Regions from separate parts of the Streptomyces sp. P9-2B-2 genome, predicted to be linked through region 3. Evidence: riboswitches for the same ligand, from Rfam matches in the RefSeq annotation. Region 3 holds a riboswitch; each other region holds the start of a gene.
What was found. A riboswitch is a leader RNA that binds a small molecule or an ion and turns the genes downstream of it on or off. The one in region 3 is predicted to bind cobalamin.
Positions count from the first base shown of each region.

Region 1: linked by a shared signal. The riboswitch ahead of QT196_RS12260 (prenyltransferase/squalene oxidase repeat-containing protein) and the one ahead of metE (5-methyltetrahydropteroyltriglutamate--homocysteine S-methyltransferase) in region 3 are both predicted to bind cobalamin.
Region 2: linked by a shared signal. The riboswitch ahead of QT196_RS12440 (HoxN/HupN/NixA family nickel/cobalt transporter) and the one ahead of metE (5-methyltetrahydropteroyltriglutamate--homocysteine S-methyltransferase) in region 3 are both predicted to bind cobalamin.

Region 1 is NZ_CP129126.1:2,811,980-2,818,695, forward strand. It holds gene QT196_RS12250 (aldehyde dehydrogenase) at 1-655, opposite strand, end outside; gene QT196_RS12255 (MBL fold metallo-hydrolase) at 955-2,046, shown strand; cobalamin riboswitch at 2,162-2,321, shown strand; gene QT196_RS12260 (prenyltransferase/squalene oxidase repeat-containing protein) at 2,510-3,799, shown strand; gene QT196_RS12265 (SCO2322 family protein) at 3,799-4,497, shown strand; gene QT196_RS12270 (CbiQ family ECF transporter T component) at 4,494-5,660, shown strand; gene QT196_RS12275 (ABC transporter ATP-binding protein) at 5,657-6,716, shown strand, end outside.
Region 2 is NZ_CP129126.1:2,850,517-2,857,232, reverse strand. It holds gene QT196_RS12460 (CoA transferase) at 1-820, shown strand, start outside; gene QT196_RS12455 (enoyl-CoA hydratase/isomerase family protein) at 817-1,611, shown strand; gene QT196_RS12450 (DoxX family protein) at 1,777-2,328, shown strand; gene QT196_RS12445 (VOC family protein) at 2,522-3,022, shown strand; gene QT196_RS12440 (HoxN/HupN/NixA family nickel/cobalt transporter) at 3,147-4,295, opposite strand; cobalamin riboswitch at 4,315-4,563, opposite strand; gene QT196_RS12435 (alpha/beta hydrolase) at 4,678-5,526, opposite strand; gene QT196_RS12430 (MarR family transcriptional regulator) at 5,523-6,158, opposite strand; gene QT196_RS12425 (hypothetical protein) at 6,384-6,716, shown strand, end outside.
Region 3 is NZ_CP129126.1:498,406-505,121, reverse strand. It holds gene QT196_RS02315 (alpha/beta hydrolase) at 1-650, opposite strand, end outside; gene QT196_RS02310 (NAD(+)/NADH kinase) at 966-2,030, opposite strand; gene metE (5-methyltetrahydropteroyltriglutamate--homocysteine S-methyltransferase) at 2,250-4,568, opposite strand; cobalamin riboswitch at 4,731-4,959, opposite strand; gene QT196_RS02300 (3-hydroxybutyryl-CoA dehydrogenase) at 5,130-6,011, opposite strand; gene aceB (malate synthase A) at 6,008-6,716, opposite strand, start outside.

The sequences.
Region 1 (6,716 bases), 2.3 Mb from region 3:
CCAGGTACTCGCTCACCTCGCGGTCCGCCGGCAGGATCGACAGCACCCCCGCCGGCAGCCCGGCCTCCGTCGCGATCTCCGCGAGCAGATACGCGTCCAGCGGGGTCTCGGGTGACACCTTCAGCACCACCGAGCAGCCGGCCAGCAGCGCCGGCGCGAGCTTGGCGGCGGCGGTGAACTGCGGGACGTTCCACGGCACCACGGCCGCGACCACCCCGACCGGTTCCCGCCGCACCAGCAGCGGGCCCAGCACCCCGCCCCGCCGCTCCTCGAACGGGAAGTCGCGGGCCACCGTGAGCGCCGCGTCCCACACCAGCATCGCGGCCAGCGACTGCACCATGACGCCGGAGGTGAACGGGGTGCCGTTCTCCGCGCTGATGACCTTGGCGATCTCCTCGCTGCGGGCCGCGAAGGCGTCCTTGATACGGGTCACCACCGCGATCCGGTCCGCCAGCGGGGCGTTGGCCCACACCCCGGACGCGAAGGACGTACGGGCCGCGGCCACCGCACGGTCGACATCGGCCCGCGAGGCGTGCGGCACCCGGCCGATGACCTGTTCGGTGTGCGGCGAGACGACCTCGATCGTGTCCCGGCCGGCCGGATCGGCCCACTCTCCGCCTATGTAGAGCTTTCCGTGCTCGACGAGGTCGCTCATCGCTGCCGCCTCCCGCGGGTCGGCCGCCTGTTCCGGCGGTCCCTGCCGGTTCACTGTCGTTGCCGGTTCGCTGACGCTGCTGGTTCGCTGTCGTTGTCGAGGTGCCTCGGGCGCACTTGTTGACGAGGCATCAGGCCACTCACCTCAGGAACTGATACCAGTTCTAGTTGGAGGAGTCCACGGCGCCGACCGAATCCCAACTCGCCCTGTCGGAAGGGGCACTTCAAGCCGCTTTGAAACCAGTTCTAGTTATAGTGAGGCCGGGTACCGGGTGTATGCCACACCGAGAGGGGACCGGGATGACCGCGCAGGTGACCGACCACAAGGGCGGGGTGTGGAGCATCGCTGTCCCCATCCCGGACAACCCGCTCGGCCACACCCTCGTCCACCTCCTGGAGACCGACCGCGGGCCGGTGCTCATCGACACCGGCTGGGACGACCCGGACTCCTGGGACACCCTCGTCGCCGGCGTCACCGCCTGCGGCTTCGCCCTCACCGACCTCCACGGCGTCCTGATCACCCACCACCACCCCGACCACCACGGCCTGTCCGCCAAGGTCCGGGAGGCCTCCGGCGCCTGGATCGCGATGCACGCCGCCGACACCGCGGTGGTCCGCCGCACCCGCGCGGCCGAACCGGGCCAGTGGCTCGACTACCTCCTCGCCAAACTCACGGCGGCGGGCGCACCGGACGACCATCTGGCGCCGCTGCGGAAGGCCCGCGCCACAGGGAACGGCCGGAAACCACCCGGCCGACGGGCCGCGCTGCCGGACCGCGGCATCGACCCCGGCGAACTGCTCGACCTGCCGGGACGCCGGGTACGCGCCATCTGGACGCCCGGCCACACCCCCGGCCATGTGTGCCTCCACCTGGAGGAGGAGCACCCCTCGGCGCGGAAGCCCGGCTTCGGCCGGCTGTTCTCCGGCGACCACCTCCTGCCCGGCATCACCCCGCACATCGGCCTGTACGAAGCTCCGGACGCGGAGGGGAGCCCGCCCGGCCCGCACGGCCCGCACGGTATGGAGAGCTCCGGGGAGGACGCCGACCCCTTGGGCGACTACCTCGACTCCCTCGAACGCGTCGGCCGGCTCGGCCCCGCCGAAGTGCTGCCCGCCCACCAGCACGCCTTCACCGACGCGGGCGGCCGGGTGCGCGACCTCATCGCCCACCACGAAGAGCGGCTGGCCCAGCTCAGGGCCCTGCTCCAGGAGCCGCGCACCGTCTGGGAGCTCGCCGTGGCCATGGAGTGGAACCGCCCGTGGGAGCAGATCCCTTACGGCTCTCGCAACATCGCCGTCTCGGAGGCCGAGGCCCATTTGCGCCGCCTGGTGAAGCAGGGGCGGGCGGAGTGGGTGCCGGGGTCGGATCCGGTGCGGTATCAGGCGGTGTGAGGGGCGGGCCTCTCGTCTTGCCGCTGTCCCGTACCCGGCTCGCGCGCCGCTCCGCCCCGGCTCGTGCCGGATTTCGTCGGCTCGTACGTGCGAGCGAGCGCCCGTCGGGTGCCGGTTAAGGTGTGCGGGACAACTTCATCCGTACCCGATCGGGGGAAGCCGGTGGAAATCCGGCGCTGACCCGCAACCGTGAGGACGGCCCGCCCGTACCGCGCCGACTGGCCGGCAGGACGGCCGTACGAGCCGGAGCACCCGAGGGGGCACGACCAAGGCTCCCGCCACCGGAACCGTCCGCCGCACGGACGGCCGGTGCGCGGCACCGTCGAGGTATACGGAGCTGAGCCCGGTGCCACCGCGTCCGCGATCCAAAGGGATCGTCGCGCGGGCGGTCGGCCGAGCGCGGCTGCGTACATCGCCGCGACCCGACCCGAGAGGCACCGACCCGATGGCTCCCATGGCTTCCATGGCTCACCAGGCCCCCCTGACGCACCCCGTCGCCTTCCTGGCACGCCGCGCCGCCACGGCGCTGGCAGCCGCGGCGGTGCTGGGCGCGGCCGCTGCCCCCGCCGCGTACGCCGACGCCGCCGCCCCGTCCGCGTCCCCCAAGAAGCTGCCGGACGGCCTGTACGGCACCAAGGACCCGCAGTACGACGGGGTGTGGCGGCAGTCGCTCGCGCTGCTGGCGCAGGACACCGTGGGGGTGCGGCCGGCCGCGTCCGGCGTGCGCTGGCTGGTCGGGCAGCAGTGCGCCGACGGCGCGTTCACCGCCTTCCGCGCCGAGCCCGGCAAGCCCTGTGACGCCAAGACCATGCGGGACACCAACCAGACGGCCGCCGCGGTGCAGGCGCTGGCCGCGCTCGGCGGGCACAGCGACACCGTGAAGAAGGCCGTCGGCTGGCTGAAGTCGGTGCAGAACGATGACGGCGGCTGGAGCTCGATGCCCGGTTCGCCCAGCGACGCCAACTCCACGTCCGTGGTCATCGGCGCACTCGCGGCGGCGGGCGAGAAGCCGCAGTCGGTGACCTCGAAGAAGGGCGACAAGACCCCGTACGACGGGCTGCTCACCTTCCAGCTGGGCTGCGACGCGAAGGAGGGCGAGCGCGGCGCGTTCACCTTCCAGCTCAAGGGCGCCGCCCCGAACGCCGACGCCACCGCGGCGGCCGCGACCGGAGCGCTCGGCAAGGGCTTCGTCGTCGCGCCCGCGGACCAGCGGGCAGACACCCTGGTCAAGCCGCTGAGCTGCAAGGACGGCGGGGACGCGAAGAAGGACGATCCGGAGCGGGCCGCGTCGGGCGGCAGCGCCTACCTCGTCGCGCAGCTCGACAAGAACGGACAGCATCTGCTCTCCGCGATGCCGGGCGCCGAGAAGCAGCCCGATGTCGGCAACACCGCCGACGCCGTGGTGGCGCTGGCGGCCGGCGGGCACGGTGCCGCTGCCGCGAAGCCGCTGAAGTGGCTGGAGAAGAACGCCACGGACTGGGCCAAGCAGAACGGGCCCGCCGCCTACGCCCAGCTGGTGCTGGCCGCGCACGCCACCGGCACCGACCCGCGTTCCTTCGGCGGCACCGACCTGGTGGCCGCGCTCAACGCCACCGGCCCCAAGCCGGCCGCCGCGGCGCAGAAGGACACCGGGGACGCCGACGACGCCGCGGGCGGTGGCGGCATCGGGGTGTGGTGGGTCATCGGCGTCGGCCTCGCCATCGGCGCCGGTATCGGGTTCCTGCTGAGCAGCCGTAAGAAGAATCAGCTCTGATGCGGCGTACCAGGATCGCCGGCGCCGTGCTGCTGGCCGGTACGGTCACCGGCCTGGCCGCCGGGCCCGCGCAGGCGCAGGAGTACCGCTACTGGTCGTTCTGGGACGGCAAGGGCGGCTCCTGGGCGTATGCCACCGAGGGGCCGGCCACCCAGCGGCCGGCCGACGGCGCGGTCGAGGGCTTCCGCTTCACCGTCGGCGCGGACTCCGCCGGGGCGGGCAAGCCGCGCCCGGCCGCCGACTTCGACGCGATCTGCCGCGACACCCCCGCCAAGGACGGCCGCAAGCGGATCGGCCTCGTGCTGGACTTCGGCACCGCGGCGGACGCGCCCGGCGGCGAGCGGCCGCCGAAGGCCAGGACGGAGTGTGCGCAGGTGCCGGAGGACGCCTCGGCGGGCGAGGCGCTGGCGGCGGTCGCCCGGCCGCTGCGCTATGACGCCAACGCCCTGCTGTGTGCCATCGGCGGCTATCCGAAGGCGGGATGCGCGGACGCGGTGAACGGGTCGAAGGACGGGGCGAAGGGGTCCGGGTCCTCCGCTGCGCCGTCCTCGGGAGCGGCGGAGGACCGTGCCGACGGGGACGACGGGGGCAGTGGAAGCGGTGACGGCGGGCCGTCCGCCGGGCTGCTCGGCGGGGCCGCGGCCGTCGTCGCCCTGGGTGCGGCGGCGGTGTGGCAGGCACGCCGCCGACGCGGATGAGCGCCCCGCAGGCGACCCGTACCACCGCGCTGCACGCCGGCGCCTGGTGGCTGTGGGCGCTGGGCCTGGCCACCGGGGCCTCCCGCACCACCGATCCGCTGCTGCTGGGGCTGCTGGTGGGGGTGGCCGGGTATGTCGTCGCGGCGCGTCGTACGGACGCGCCGTGGGCCCGCTCGTACGGTGCGTTCGTCAAGCTCGGGCTGGTCGTGATCGTCATCCGGCTGGTCTTCGCCTTCTTCCTCGGCTCGCCGATCCCCGGTACCCACACCCTCGTCACGTTGCCCGAAGTGCCGCTGCCGGACTGGGCGAAGGGCGTCCGGATCGGCGGCCGGGTCACCGCGGAGGGCATGATCTTCGCCCTGTACGACGGACTCAAACTGGCCACTCTCCTCATCTGTGTGGGCGCCGCCAATGCGCTCGCCAACCCGGCCCGGCTCCTGAAGTCCCTGCCCGGTGCGCTCTATGAGGCGGGCGTCGCGGTCGTCGTGGCGATGACCTTCGCCCCGAACCTCGTCGCCGACGTCCAGCGGCTGCGCGCCGCCCGCCGGCTGCGCGGGCGCCCCGACCGCGGCTTCAAGGCGCTCCTCCAGGTCGGACTGCCGGTGTTGGAAGGCGCGCTGGAACGCTCGGTGGCGCTGGCCGCGGCCATGGACGCGCGCGGCTACGGCCGCAGCGCCCAAGTACCGCCCGCCGTACGCCACCTCACGTCCGTGCTCACCCTCGGCGGGCTGCTCGGCGTATGCGCGGGAACCTACGGCCTGTTGGGGGACACCGGTGGCGGCTACGGGCTGCCGCTGCTGCTCGCCGGGCTGACTGCGGCGCTCGCCGGGCTGTGGCTCGGTGGCCGCCGCTCGGTGCGCAGCCGCTACCGGCCCGAGCGCTGGGGCGCCCGCGCCTGGCTGGTCGCGGGCTCCGGCATGGCCGTCGCCGCCCTGATGATCTGGGCGAACGACTATGCGCCGGCCGCGCTGCATCCGCCCGCCGTCCCGCTCACCACCCCCGTTCTCCCCCTCTGGCCGGCCGCTTCCGTTCTCGTGGGGCTGCTGCCCGCGTTCGTCGCCCCGCTCCCGTCGAGCGCGGACCGGGCCGGGTCCCGTGCGGCGTCCGGTGCGCGCCGCCGTGCCTCTGATGTCGACCCGTGTACGAAGGAGCCCACCCCGTGATCCGGTTCGAGCAGGTCTCGGTCACCTACGGCGATGCCGCTGCGCCCGCCGTCCAGGGCGTCGACCTGACCGTCCCCGAGGGCGAACTGTGTCTCCTGGTCGGCCCCTCCGGCGTCGGCAAGTCCACCGTCCTGAACGCCGTCTGCGGCCTCGTCCCGCACTTCACCGGCGGCACCCTGCACGGCCGGGTCACCGTCGACGGCCGGGACACCCGCACCCACAAACCGCGCGAACTGGCTGATGTCGTCGGCACCGTGGGCCAGGACCCACTGGCGCACTTCGTCACGGACACCGTCGAGGACGAGCTCGCCTACGGTATGGAATCGCTCGGCCTCCCCCCTGAGGTGATGCGCCGCCGTGTCGAGGAGACCCTCGACCTGCTGGGTCTGGCCGAGCTGCGCGACCGCGCCATCACCACCCTCTCGGGCGGACAGATGCAGCGGGTGGCGATCGGTTCGGTCCTCACCACCCATCCCAAGGTCCTGGTCCTGGACGAGCCGACCTCCGCACTCGACCCCGCCGCCGCGGAAGAGGTGCTCTCCGTCCTCCAGCGGCTGGTCCATGACCTCGGCACCACGGTCCTGCTGGCCGAACACCGGCTGGAGCGCGTGGTCCAGTACGCCGACCAGGTCATCCTCCTTCCCTCACCGGGCGCGCCCCCGGTCATGGGCACCCCCGCCGACATCATGGCCGTCTCCCCCGTCCACCCCCCGGTCGTGGCCCTCGGCCGCCTCGCCGAGTGGTCCCCGCTCCCCCTCTCCGTCCGCGACGCCCGCCGCAAGGCCGCACCCCTGCGCGAGCAGCTGACCGGGGTCCCGCCGCAGGTGCCGGGGAGAAGCCCGAAGGCCGCGCCGGGAGCATCGGATGCTGCCGCGGAGGTCTCGGGGCTCGGTGTGCGTCGGGGGCGGGCCGAGGTGCTGCACGGCGTGGATCTGACCGTGCGGGGCGGCGAGACGGTCGCCCTGATGGGACGTAACGGTGCGGGGAAGTCCACCCTGCTCACCACCCTCGTCGGAATGCATCAGCCGTCATCCGGCACGGTGCGGGTCGGTGGCG
Region 2 (6,716 bases), 2.4 Mb from region 3:
CAGCGGCTACGGGCAGACCGGGCCGTACCGGAACGAGCCCGGCTACGACGCGATCGCGCAGGCGGTCAGCGGCGTCATGAGCGTGACCGGCGAACCCACCGGGCCGCCCGTGCGCTTCGGGGTGTCGCCGGCCGACCTGGCCGCCGGGATGTGGGCCGCCATCGGCATTCTCGCCGCCCTCCGCAACCGCGAGCACACCGGCACCGGCGACTGGGTCGATGTGTCGCTGCTGGACGGCCAGGTGGCCTGGCTGAGTTATGTCGCCGGTGGGTACTTCGCCTCCGGCAGCGTCCCGCAGCGCTACGGTTCGGCCCATCCCACGATCGTGCCCTACCAGGCGTTTCCCACCGCCGACGGTCACCTCATGGTCGCTGCCGGAAACGACGGGCTGTGGCGCCGCTTCGCCACCGCGATCGGGCTCGCCGCACTCGCTGACGACCCACGCTTCGCGACCAACCCGGACCGGGTCCGCCATCGCGAGGAGCTGCTCCCGCTCATCGAGCGCGCGCTGGGTGCCCGTGGTGCCAAGGAATGGGCCGTGCTGCTGACCGAGGCGGAGATACCCGTCGGGCCGATCAACACCGTCGACGAGGCCCTGCGGCACCCCCAGGTCGTCGCGCGCGGCATGGTCACCGAACTCGACCACCCCGACGCCGGCACCCTGCGCACCCTCGCCTCGCCCATCAAGCTGTCCGACCACCCCGCGACCGTGCGCACACCGCCACCGCGGCACGGGGAGCACACCGCACAGGTGCTGACCGCCATGGGTGTCGACCCGCAGAAGTGGTCCGACCTGTGTGCGCGAAAGGCCGCGAAATGACCGCCGTACCCGCCCCCGACGTCAGCATCGCGACGGTCCGGTCCGGGGCGGTCGCCGAGATCCGGATCGGTGACGGCAGCCGGCGCAACGCCCTCCCCGGCGAGGCCTGGGCGCGGCTGGCCCGGCAGGTCGGGGAACTCGGCGCCTGCCGGTCGCTGCGGGTGCTGGTGATCCGCGGGCACGGGGACACGTTCTGCGCGGGCTCCGACATGACCGACTGGGTGGACGCGGAACCCGGCTACGTCGAGGAGTCCTTCGCGCACATGGAAGAGGCGTTCTCCGCGATCGAGAACTGCCCCGTCCCGGTGATCGCCGAGATCCGCGGGGTCGCCGCCGGAGCGGGATGCCAGCTCGCCCTCGCCTGCGACCTGCGGCTGATGGCGGATTCCGCCCGGATCGGGATGCCGATCGCCCGGCTCGGCATCCTCGCCAGCCCCGCCTTCGCCGCCCGCATGGTGGCCCTGGCCGGACCGTCCGTGGCCCGGGAGTTGCTCTACACCGGCCGGCTGGTCGACGCCCGCACGGCGGTGGCGCTCGGACTGGCCGATCACCAGGTGCCCGAGGCGCAACTCACCGACCGCACCGGCCGGCTCACCGCTGCCATCGCCGAGCAGCCGCCGGCGGCGATCCACGCCGCCAAGCTGGCGGTCGGCGCCGTGCTGGGGCCGCAGCGGACGGCCACCGCCGTCAATCCGCGGCCCGCGGTGGCGCGGTCGTACTTCGGCCCGGCGATCGCCGCCTTCCTCGGGCCGTCCTCGACAGCCGCACCGGATCCGCCCCTCCCGCTCTGAGCAGGGAGGACGTGCGGCGGGCGGGAGGTGAGGGCCTCAGGCCCGCCGCAGGCGCTGTTGTTCGCCGTGGGGGTGCTGTGTATCGTCGGAACAGTGACTTGAAGTTTCAAGTAATTGTTCGCGGCCTCGCGGGGCCGGTCCCGACCTGCGAAAGAGCGGCTCCTGATGACGTCCCCCCTCGGCACTCTCGCGTCCTCCCGCCTCGACATCCCCACCCGCCACGCCCCCTCTCCGGCCGGCTACGACACTGGGCTCCTTCTGCTGCGCCTCGCGCTCGGACTGACCATGGCGGCCCACGGCGCCCAGAAGCTGTTCGGCTGGTTCGGCGGGCCGGGGCTGGACGGGACCGGGCAGTTCTTCACGATGAGCGGCTATCCGGCGGGCCGGATGATGGCCGTCGTCGCCGGGCTGAGCGAGACGCTCGGCGGGCTCGGGCTGGCGGTCGGGCTGCTCACGCCGCTGGCCGCGGCCGCGGTCGTCGGCACGATGATCAATGCCCTTGCGGTGAAGTGGGGCGGCGGCTTCTTCGTGCCCAAGGGCGTGGAGTACGAGCTGCTGCTGACCGCCGGTGCGGCGGCCCTGGCGCTGACCGGGCCCGGTCGCTACGCCGTAGACCGTCTGCTGCCGGTTCTGCGCTCCCATCGGACGGTCCACGGCGTGATCGCGCTGGTGCTGGGTGCGGTGCTGGCGGGCGGGGTGCTGCTGGTACGGAAGTGATGCCGGGGCGAGCCCCCGGAGATGGCCGCCTCGTCTCGTGTGCGCCGGAGGTGCGCTAGGGACGGGACGTCTGCCGACCGGATACCGGCCGGCAGGCCCTGGGCAGCGGCGGGGTGTGCGGGGTAGAGCAGAAGCAGGGGAGGGCGGCGGCGCCACGGCGGTGTCGCGGCCGGGAGATCGGAGAACAGGTTCCATGTCCGTACGACGTCTGAACCACGCGGTGCTCAACGTCCGCGATGTGACACGGTCGGTGGCGTTCTACACCGAGGCCCTCGGGCTGACGGTGGATGTCGAGATACCGGGGCGGGCCGCGTTCCTCAGCGCTCCCGGCTCGCTCAATGATCACGATCTGGGGCTGTTCGCGGTGGCCCCGGACGCGCCCGGGCCCGAGGCCGGGCGGGTCGGGCTGTACCACCTGGCCTGGGAGGTCGGCACGCTCCGCGAACTCGTCGCGGCCCGCACCCGGCTCGTCGAGCGCGGCGCCCTGGTGGGATCGACCGATCACCTCGTCGCCAAATCGCTGTACGCCAAGGACCCGGACGGCAACGAGTTCGAGGTGATGTGGCGGGTCCCGCGGGAGGACTGGCCGGGCCCGGACCAGCCGGACCGGCTGCTGCCCCTCGATCTGGCGGCGGCGCTGGAGCAGTGGGGGCCGGACCGGGAGACGGGTGCCGCGGCGGGCTCAGCGACCTGAGGCGCGGGACCGGCTCGGGCGGGCGAGGGACGGGGGCGGCTCGGGCGGTGGAGGGCGCCGGGCCGGCTCGGGCCCCCGGGAGGGCGCGGCCGGTGCGCGCGAGCCCGCACCGGGCCGCCGTTCCTCAGGTACCCGGAGCGGCCTGCTCCGGCGACTCTGCTCGCTCGGCTCGCGCCGCCCAGCGCTTTTCGACGCCGGCCAGACGCCAGTACGCCAGGGCTGCGGCCCACACCACCACGAAAAGGCCGACGATGACGAAGCCGACATTGTCGAGGTCGAGGCCGGAAATCCAGCCGGTCAGCGCGTCGTTGAGGCCGAGCTTGTCGTGCAGCACGGTCACCAGCTCGATGGTGCCGATGAAGAAGGCGACGGCGATCGACAGACCGGTGATGGTGAGGTTGTAGTAGACCTTGCGCACCGGGTTGGCGAACGCCCACTGGTAGGCGAAGTTCATGAAGGTGCCGTCCAGGGTGTCGAACAGGCTCATTCCGGCAGCGAACAGCAGCGGCAGACACAGGATCGCGTACCAGGGCAGGCCCGCCGCCGCACCGCTGCCCGCCATCACCATCAGGGTCACCTCGGTCGCGGTGTCGAAGCCGAGCCCGAAGAGGAAGCCGAGCGGGAACATCTGGCCGGGACGGGAGATGGAGCGGGTGAACCGCCCGAGGAAGCGGTTCATGAAGCCGCGCGCGTCGAGGCGCTGCTCCAGCTCGGCCTCGTCGTAGTGGCCGTCGCGCATCCCTCGGAAGACCCGCCAGATCCCGGCCAGCGCGATGAGGTTGAGGGCGGCGATGAGGTAGAGGAACGTGCCCGAGACCGTGGTGCCGACGGTGCCCAGGATCTGGTGCGTACGGGACTCGTCGTTGAGCAGTGTGCCGGCGAGCTGGGCGCCGCCGGCCACCAGGGCTGCCATCGCCACGACCACGCTGGAGTGGCCGAGGGCGAACCAGAAGCCGACCGACACCGGCCGCTTGCCGTCGGCCATCAGCTTGCGGGTGGTGTTGTCGATCGCGGCGATGTGGTCGGCGTCGAAGGCATGCCGCATACCGAGGGTGTACGCGGTGATGCCGAGCCCGACGCCGAAGGCCTGGCTTCCGACGGCGTAGTGGTTCGGGACCACGAGCAGGAAGAGCACGCCGAAGGCCACGATATGCAGCCCGGCTATGACGGCCATCAGGCCCGCAGTACGGACGGTGTCCTGCCGGCGCCAGCGGAACGTGGCGGGGGCAGGGGAGTTCGGGGTATCGGTGGACAGGGCCATCCGGGCGGTCACGCTCCAGCACCTCGTGGATCAGTTCGTGAGATGCCGTGGCCGGTCTCCTGGCTTGGGGGTACCACCCTGCTCCTTTAGAGCTTGGAGGAGGGTGTCCGCGTCCGCCCCCGCCTTCCCGGCCGCGGGCTGCGGTCAGTGGCGCCGCGGGCGCGCCAGGCGCCCGCGGAAGGGGTGGAAACTCCCCGATCACAGTGGCGAGGGCCGCTCCGGGCTGGGACCTCAATGGTCCGTCACCGGATTCCCGAACACCACGGCCCGGCCACTCTAGCCGCCACCCGCGCGGCGCGAGGTGTGTGGGGGTTTTCCGCCACCGGCGGGGGCACGGCCCGCGGCGGGCCGGTCACAGGGGGCCGGTCGCGGTAGGCGGCCCGGTCGCGGTGAGTCAGTAGTCCAACGACGAGAGGAACGCGTGCAGTTCGTGGTCGAAGAGCGGGGTGTTCTCCAGGTTGACCATATGGGCCGCACCCGGTATTCGGACCCTTCGGGCGCCCGGGACGGTCAGGGCTATCGCATGGGCGTTCGCGGAGATGTCCCGGCTGTCGAGATCGCCGTCGAATACGACCGTCGGCACCCGGATCTCCCCGAGGCGGTCGGCGGCGCCGACTTCGAGAGGCATGCCGGCGCCCATCCCGTCGGCATGGACCTCCACATTGGCCTCGGCCGAGGCACGCATCCGTTCGCGGAATCCCGGGTGCACCGCGGACGGCTCACGATGCGGCCCGTCCACCCATATCCGCAGGAAGTGTTCGACATACCGCTCCGCGCCGTCCGGTGCGCCGATCGCGGCCACCTGCTCCTTGATGTGCGCCAGGACGAAGGGGTCGGTGAAGGCGCGGCCGCTGATTCCCGGGGAGGCGAGCGCGAGGGCCGTCACCCGGCCGGGGTGGGCGAGGGCGGTGTCCAGCGCGACCCGCGCGCCGTGGGAAAGGCCGACGAGGACGGCGCTGGGGACATCGAGTGCGTCGAGCAGGGCACACAGGTCGTCGTGGTGGGCGAAGTCGCCGGTCACGGTGGAGGACAGGCCATGGCCTCGGGCGTCGTAACGGATCGCGCGCAGGCCGGAGTTGACCAGCCAGGTGAACTGCTCGTCCCACATGTGCTGGTCGAGCATGCCGCCGTGCAGCAGCACCACCGCGGGGCCCGAGCCGGCCGTCTCGTAGAACAGCTCGCCCTCGTCGACCGGCACGATGCCGTTGTCGATCTCGGACCAGGCGGTGATTCTCTGGGTCATTCTCCTGACCGTCCTTTGTGCATGAGAGGGGGCGGGGCGGGTCTGTCGTCGTGGCCTTCAGGGCTGCCGTTATTGCGGTTGCTGCTGTTACTGCCTTCACTGCGACGACTGTCCCGACTGCCCTGACTGTCGGTTTCCTCCCGTTGAACGCGCGAGCCGTTCGCCAGGTGCCGGAATTCCTCGCCGAGTCGGTCGAGTACGTGCAGCGTGGTGCGGACGTCCTCGGCGGGCAGGTCGGCGAGCCGCTGTCGCAGCTCCGTCGCCTCGAACTGCTGGACCCCGCGTATCGCCGCCGTGCCTTCGTTCGTGAGTCGGATCAGGGGGGAGCGACGGTGGGCGGGGTTCGGGGCCGTGACGACCAGGCCCAGCTCCGCGGCGTGGTTCACCCAGCGCTGCACCGGTTGGCGGTCGAGCCCCATCGAACGCGCCAACTGCGGGACGGTGCGGGGGCCTTCGGTGCGCAGGGCGTCCAGCAGTGCGTGTTCGCCGGCGGTCATGCCCGTGTCGGCGAGCTCGCGCTCCACCGCGCGCACGACCGTGCGGTGCAGGGGCCACAGGCGTCGGATGACGTCGTACAGCAGATCTTCGGTGGCGGCCGGCTCCCCGGCGCCCTCCCCCTCGGTATCCCTCACCGCAGCCCCCTCATGCCCTTCGGCGTCCCCGTTGGCGTCCCCACTGACGTCCTCATCGGCGTCCGTGTCGACCTCTTCATCGACATCCCCCTCAATGACACTTGTGATGTCATGATGACACCGCTGATGTCGTTTGGGAAGGGGCTTGCCGCGGAATGGAGTTGAGGGGGCGGATGGGTGGGATGAGGCTCGTGTGGTCGATGGGCGAGGAAAGGTGGACGGCGGATGAAGGTCGGTCTGTTGCGTGCGGTCGGGGTTGCCACGGCGGTCTACGGGGCGGCGGTGACCGCGGTGCCCGCTCTGCTGGCACGGCCCTCGGGGCTGGTCGATGCGGAGGGGCGGACCGGGCGGGCGACGCGCACCTCGCTGCGTCCGCTGGCCTGGCGGGATGCGGTGAGCGGGCTGGCGCTGGCAATGGCCCCGGAGGGCCCGGCGCTGCGCACGGCCGCGTATGTGCGGATCGCGGCCGACTTCGGGGACGCCGTTCTGCTCGGTGCGACGCTGCCCGGCCGCGACCGGAAGCTGGCGGCGCTGGCGGTGTCCGTGGGGTGGGGTGCG
Region 3 (6,716 bases):
CACTCCATCAGCTTGCGGCTGAGGTAGTAGCCATCGGCGAACTCGTCGTAGGAGCCGGTGTCCATGGCCGCGTCCGTGACCGGGTAGTACATCGACTGCTGCACGAAGGTGACGTCACCGCGCGCCTTGGCCATGAGGGCCAGCGCAGCGGTCATGTTGCCGCCGACCGACTCGCCGGCCACCACCATGCGTCGCGCGTCCAGACCCTTCGACGCCCCCTCGCGCGTGATCCACTGCGCGGTGGCGTAGCCCTGCTCAATGGCCACGGGGTAGTGGGCCTCCGGCGACGGGGTGTACTCCACGAAGGCGACCGCCGTGCGGGCCCCGACCGACAGCTCCCGTACCAGACGGTCGTGGGTGTCGGCGTTGCCCAGCACCCAGCCGCCGCCGTGCATGTACAGCACGACGGGCAGCGTTCCGGTCACGCCCTCCGGCTTGACGATGCGCACCCGCACGTCGCCCACGCGGGCCGGTACGGTGATCCACTCCTCGTCGACCGGCAGCTTGTCGATCGGCGCAGCCTGTAGATCGTCCAGGACCTTGCGCGCTTCGATGGGCTTCAGCTCGTACAGGAACGGGTGGTGCGAAGTCGCGTCGGCAAGCTCCTGCGCCGGCGGCTCCAGGACGATCGAGGCGGATCGAGCAGTCATGACAATGCTCCCTGTCACTACCGAGAAGCCCATGGTGAAGAGGGTCAGGCGCGTGACGCCCGCCCGGGGCCTCGGCGTCACCGCACGTCCGGCTTTCGGCCGAGCCCCTGGTCAAGCCCTCAATAGGGCGATACGCCCATCGTAGTGGCGGCCCTTGCGATCCTCGACTGCGGACTGATCGACCCGACCACCGGCGCCCAGCCGGCACTGGCGACCACCGGATCCGGATTCGGGCGGCAGATCAGGATGGCCAGCAGTCTCGCGGCGGTGTCTTCGCCGGGAGCGGGGGAGTGCCCGTCCAAGCGGGGGTTCGGTTCAGCCGGTGTCTGATGGTGCGGGTGGCAGGCGCAGATGTGCGAGGTCGTCGGGGACCGGGCTGGTGTGGGGCCACATGGGGGCGATGCCGGCGTCGGCTGTCGCGGGGGCGTCGGTCAGGCGCATGCGCTCACGCAGCCGGCCGTAGAAGTCGGTCGGTCCCAGCCGCGCGACGCGCAGGCGCTGCGGAGCCGCGTAGACACCGATCCAGTCTCCCGGGTCCAGCACACCACGCAACTGGCCGTCGACGCTCACCGCGGCCCGGCCGGAGTGGCCCAGGACGCGCAGGGCGACGGGTTCGTGGGGCGCGGCGACCACCGAGCGGTTGAAGGTCATGTGCGGAGCCACCGGGGTGAAGACGATGGCGTCAGCTCCGGGGGAGATGACGGGTCCGCCGGCGGCGAAGCTGTAGGCGGTGGACCCCGTGGGGGTGGCGACCAGGACGGCGTCGGCGGAGTAGGAGGCGAGCAGTCGGCCCGCGAGGTACACGCCGAGGGAGACCTGCCGGTCGCGTGCCAGTTTCTCCAGGACGATGTCATTGAGGGCGGTCACGTTCAGAGCCACCCCCCAGTCCAGGGCGGCAGCGCACTCGGGGCGCACCGGCGGAGGCGGCAGCGCGGGACCGCGGCCGTAGCGCAGCAGGGTCTCCAGCCCTTCGGGGATTTTCAGCGGACAGGACGCCCGCATCGTCAGCATCAGACGGGTCTCGATATCCACCTGGCTGCGATGGATGGTGTCCAGCGCGTACTCGACGTGGTCGGCCGGGACCTCGGTCAGGAAGCCGAGGGTGCCCAGGTCAACTCCCAGGACAAGGGCGTTGTTCTGTGCGGCCAGACGTGCTCCGCGGAGGAAGGTGCCGTCTCCTCCGAGCGTGACGATCAGGTCGGGGCTGCCGGCCGCGTCGACCTCCTCCCGCGCGTCCTGTCGTTCTCCGTCCTGACTCCACACATCGATGGCGACGCAACCGACATCCCGGCGTTCGCACCATCGCCGGACGACGTCGGCAGCCTCCAGGGCACGGGGACGTCCTCCGTGGACGACGATGCCCACCCGTTGCACGCTCACGTCACGTCCTCTCCGTCCGGGTGGATGGTCCCCGCCACTGGTGGCAACAGAAGGCCCGCCGACCAGGTTGTCTCGCGTTGCTCGCCTGAGTATCGGCCCTCGGTTGGAAGCAGCACTGTCGCCACGCGGCCTGCGCCGGGGTTCTCGGGCACCATCCCTCGGTGGACATGTCCCGACGGCCGGGAGGGCGCGGCTGCGTCCTCCCGGCCGTCGACGGAATCAGGAGCCGGAGAGCTCCGTTCGCACGGTACGGGCGGCGGTGACCAGGTTCTCCAGTGAGGCGCGGGTCTCCGGCCAGCCGCGGGTCTTCAGGCCGCAGTCCGGGTTGACCCAGAGACGCTCGGCGGGGATGGCCTCAAGTCCCTTGCGCAGCAGGGCCGCTGCCTCGTCGGCGCTCGGGACGCGCGGGGAGTGGATGTCGTAGACACCGGGGCCGGCCTCGCGCGGGTAGCCGTGGGCGGCGAGCTCGCGGGCTACCTGCATATGGGAGCGGGCGGCCTCCAGGCTGATGACGTCCGCGTCGAGGTCGTCGATGGCCTGCACGATGTCGCCGAACTCGGCGTAGCACATGTGGGTGTGGATCTGGGTGCGGTCCTGAACCCCGCTGGTGGAGAGGCGGAACGCCTCGGTGGCCCAGGCCAGGTACGCGGTGTGGTCGGCCGCGCGCAGCGGCAGCGTCTCGCGCAGGGCGGGCTCGTCGACCTGGATGACCGAGGTGCCGGCTGCCTCCAGGTCATTGACCTCGTCGCGCAGGGCGAGTGCCACCTGGCGGGCGGTGTCCCCGAGCGGCTGGTCGTCGCGGACGAAGGACCAGGCGAGCATGGTGACCGGGCCGGTGAGCATGCCCTTGACCGGGCGGTCGGTGTGCGACTGGGCGTACCGGGTCCAGCGGACCGTCATCGGTTCGGGGCGGGAGATGTCCCCGGCCAGGACCGGCGGGCGGACATAGCGGGTGCCGTAGGACTGCACCCAGCCGTGCTGGGTGGCGAGGTAGCCGGTGAGCTGCTCGGCGAAGTACTGCACCATGTCGTTGCGCTCGGGCTCGCCGTGCACGAGGACATCGATTCCGGCCTTCTCCTGGAAGGCGAGGACGTCGCGGATCTCCGTCCTGATGCGCTCCTCGTAGCCGGCGGTGTCGATCCGTCCGGTCCGCAGATCGGCGCGGGCCGTGCGCAGCTCGGCGGTCTGCGGGAACGAGCCGATGGTCGTGGTCGGCAGCAGCGGCAGCCCGAGGTGGGCGCGCTGGGCGGCGGCGCGCTCGGCGTACGGCTGTGAGCGGCGGCCGTCGGCGTCGGTGACGGCCGCCGCCCGGGCGCGTACGGCCGGGGCGTGGGTGAGGGCGGACGTGGCCCGGGAGGCCAGATCGGCGCGGTTCGCGGCGAGTTCGGCGGCGACGGTGTCGGTGCCCTGCGCCAGTCCCCGTGCCAGGGTCACCAGCTCCGCGGTCTTCTGCTTGGCGAAGGCCAGCCAGCGGGCGATCTGCGGGTCGATCTCGCGCTCGACCGCGGCGTCCAGCGGCACATGCAGCAGCGAGCAGGACGCGGCCACATCGACCCGGTCGGCGAGGCCGAGCAGGGTGCCGAGGGTGGCCAGCGAGTTCTCCAGATCGTTGATCCAGATGTTGCGGCCGTTGACCACGCCCGCCACCAGGCGCTTACCCGGGAGTCCGCCGACGGCCGCCAGCGCGTCGAGGTTGGCCGCGGCCGCGTCGGTGAAGTCGAGCGCCAGACCGTCCACCGGAGCCTTGGCCAGGACGGGCAGGGCGTCGCCGAGCCGGTCGAAGTACGAGGCGACCAGGAGCTTCGGGCGGTCGGTGAGGGTGCCCAGATCGCGGTAGGCGCGCGCGGCGGCGTTCAGCTCGGCCGGCGTGCGGTCCTGGACGAGGGCGGGCTCGTCGAGCTGCACCCACTCGGCACCGGCGGCCCGCAGATCGGCCAGGACCTTGGCGTAGACCGGCAGCAGCCGGTCGAGCAGGGTCAGCGGCTCGAAGTCCGCGGCGACACCGGGAGCGGGCTTCGACAGCAGCAGATAGGTGACCGGCCCGACGAGCACCGGCCGGGCAGCGAGGCCGAGTGCGAGGGCCTCCTTCAGCTCGGCCACCTGCTTGCCGGAGTCGGCGCTGAAGACGGTGTCCGGGCCCAACTCGGGCACCAGGTAGTGGTAGTTGGTGTCAAACCACTTGGTCATTTCCAGCGGCGCCACGTCCTGGGTGCCGCGCGCCATCGCGAAGTAGCCGTCGAGGGCGTCGGCCGCGACGGCGTCCCGGTGACGGTCCGGGACGGCACCGACCATGACGCTGGTGTCCAGCACATGGTCGTAGTACGAGAAGTCACCGGTGGGCACCTCATGGATGCCGGCGTCGGCCAGTTGCTGCCAGTTCGAACGGCGCAGGTCCTTCGCGGTCTCCAGCAAGGTGTCCGCGGCGACGCGGCCCTTCCAGTACCCCTCGATGGCCTTCTTCAGTTCCCGGTGCTGTCCCTGGCGGGGGTAGCCGTACACGGTGGCCCGTGCTGCCGCGGCTGCGGGCTTAGCTGTCACGGAACTCTCCTTCGCGGATATGTCTCTTGAAGTCCCGGGACGGAACGAGAAGCGCGAAGGGATGACGAACCCGACGGAACCACGGTGCGTTCGCGACGCACGTGTCCGCCTGGTATGTACGCCGACCCGCCCTCGAGGTCACCGGGATATCCGTCCACGCATGGGCGTGCACGGGCAACGGGCAGGTCTTCGGACTCGCGGGCACGCCTGCCGGAATCCTCCGGCGGGCATCTACTGGCCGTCGCTTCCCGAATCCGCGGCCCGGATTCAGTGCGTATGACGGCGGTCGTTCCCACTTACCGCTGCGGGGCAGTCCCGGATTCTCACCGGGTTCCCTCTTACGACGCGGCCCGTCTGGCGGACGGGGCGAACCTGTTGCCCGGCCAGCGTAGGACGCGGGCCCCCTATCGCACACCTCTGCTCACATGCCGGACTGTGAGATGAGACACCGGCGGGGCGCGGTTTGGGACGCGGCAGGGCGCGGAACGGCCTCAGTCATCCGTTCCGCGCTCCGCTCCGCACACCGCCCGGGTCCCTCAACCCGGCGGCGACCCAGGACCCTCAGCCCTGGTCGTAGGTGTGGAACCCGCGCCCCGTCTTACGGCCCAGCAGCCCGGCCTCCACCATGCGTTGCAGCAGCGGCGGCGGTGCGTAGAGGGGTTCCTTGAACTCGTCGTAGAGGGACTGCGCGATGGAGGCCACGGTGTCCAGCCCGATCAGATCGGCGAGCTTGAGCGGGCCCATCGGGTGGGCGCAGCCCAGCTCCATGCCCGCGTCCACATCGGCGGCGGTGGCGAAGCCGGACTCGGCCATTCGGATGGCGGCGAGGAGGTACGGCACGAGCAGGGCGTTGACGACGAACCCGGCCCGGTCCTGGGACCGGACGACCGTCTTGGCCAGAGTGCCGGTGACGAACTCCTCGGCGGCGGCGACCGTCGCCGGTGCGGTGTGCAGGGAGGTGACGACCTCGACCAGCGGCAGCACCGGGACCGGGTTGAAGAAGTGCAGCCCCAGGACGCGGTCCGCGCGGCGGGTGGCCATGCCCAGCCGCATGACGGGGATGGCCGAGGTGTTCGTCGCCAGGATCGCCTCCTCATCCTCGACGATCTTGTCGAGTGCGGTGAAGACGTCGGTCTTGGCCTCGGTGTTCTCGACGATGGCCTCGATGACGAGCTGCCGGTCGGCGAGGTCGTCAAGGCTGCCGGTGAAGACCGTCCGGGTGAGGGTGTCCTCGGCCGAGATGCGGTCCAGCTTGCCGCGCTGGACGGCGCGTTCGAGCGAAATGGCCAGCCGCTCGCGGGCGGCGCGGGCCGCGGTCGCATCCGCCTCACAGAGCACGGTGTCGAGGCCGGCGCGGGCACACACCTCGGCGATCCCCGCCCCCATCTGGCCGCCGCCGACGACTCCGACCCGCCGGATCGCGGGGTTCGGTGCGGCGCTCATGCCGTGACCTCGGCCCGCTGCACGAGGTGACGGGCGTAGGCGTCCGGGGTGAAGAAAGCGGGCAACTCCCTTGCCAGCCCGTTCCGTTCGAAGATTTCCCGCACCTCTTCGGTCCGTGCCCAGGGGTACTCGGCTCCCAGGCGGGCGATCTCCTCGTCAAGGAGGCCGAGCACGGTGTCCCGGTCGACGACGCCGTGGCGCAGCCACTGCCAGATCTGCGCCCGGGCGATCTCGGCGGCCGCCGCGTCCTCCATGAGCCCGTCGAGCGCCACGGCGCCGGTGCCGCGCAGCCAGGCGTCGAAGTAGCGCAGGGCGACCGCGATGTTGGCGCGCACCCCGTCCGCGGTGGGCGGTCCCGCGGTGCGCCGCACGGCGAGGAGCACGTCGGCCGAAACCTCGACGTCCTCCCGGGTGCGGTCGATCTGATGCGGCCGCTCGCCCAGCACACTGTCGAAGATCTCGCGGCAGAAGGGGACGAGCGCGGGGTGGGCGACCCACGTCCCGTCGAAGCCGTCCTCGGCTTCGCGCTCCTTGTCGAGCCGCACCGTGGCGAGCGCGGCCCCGTCGGCCTGCGCGTCGTGGCCGGGCACATGCGCGGTCATGCCGCCGATGGCGTGCGCGCCGCGCTGGTGGCAGGTGCGCACGAGCAGCTCCGTGTAGGCGCGCAGGAAGGGCGCCGTCATGGTGACCCGCTTCCGGTCGGGG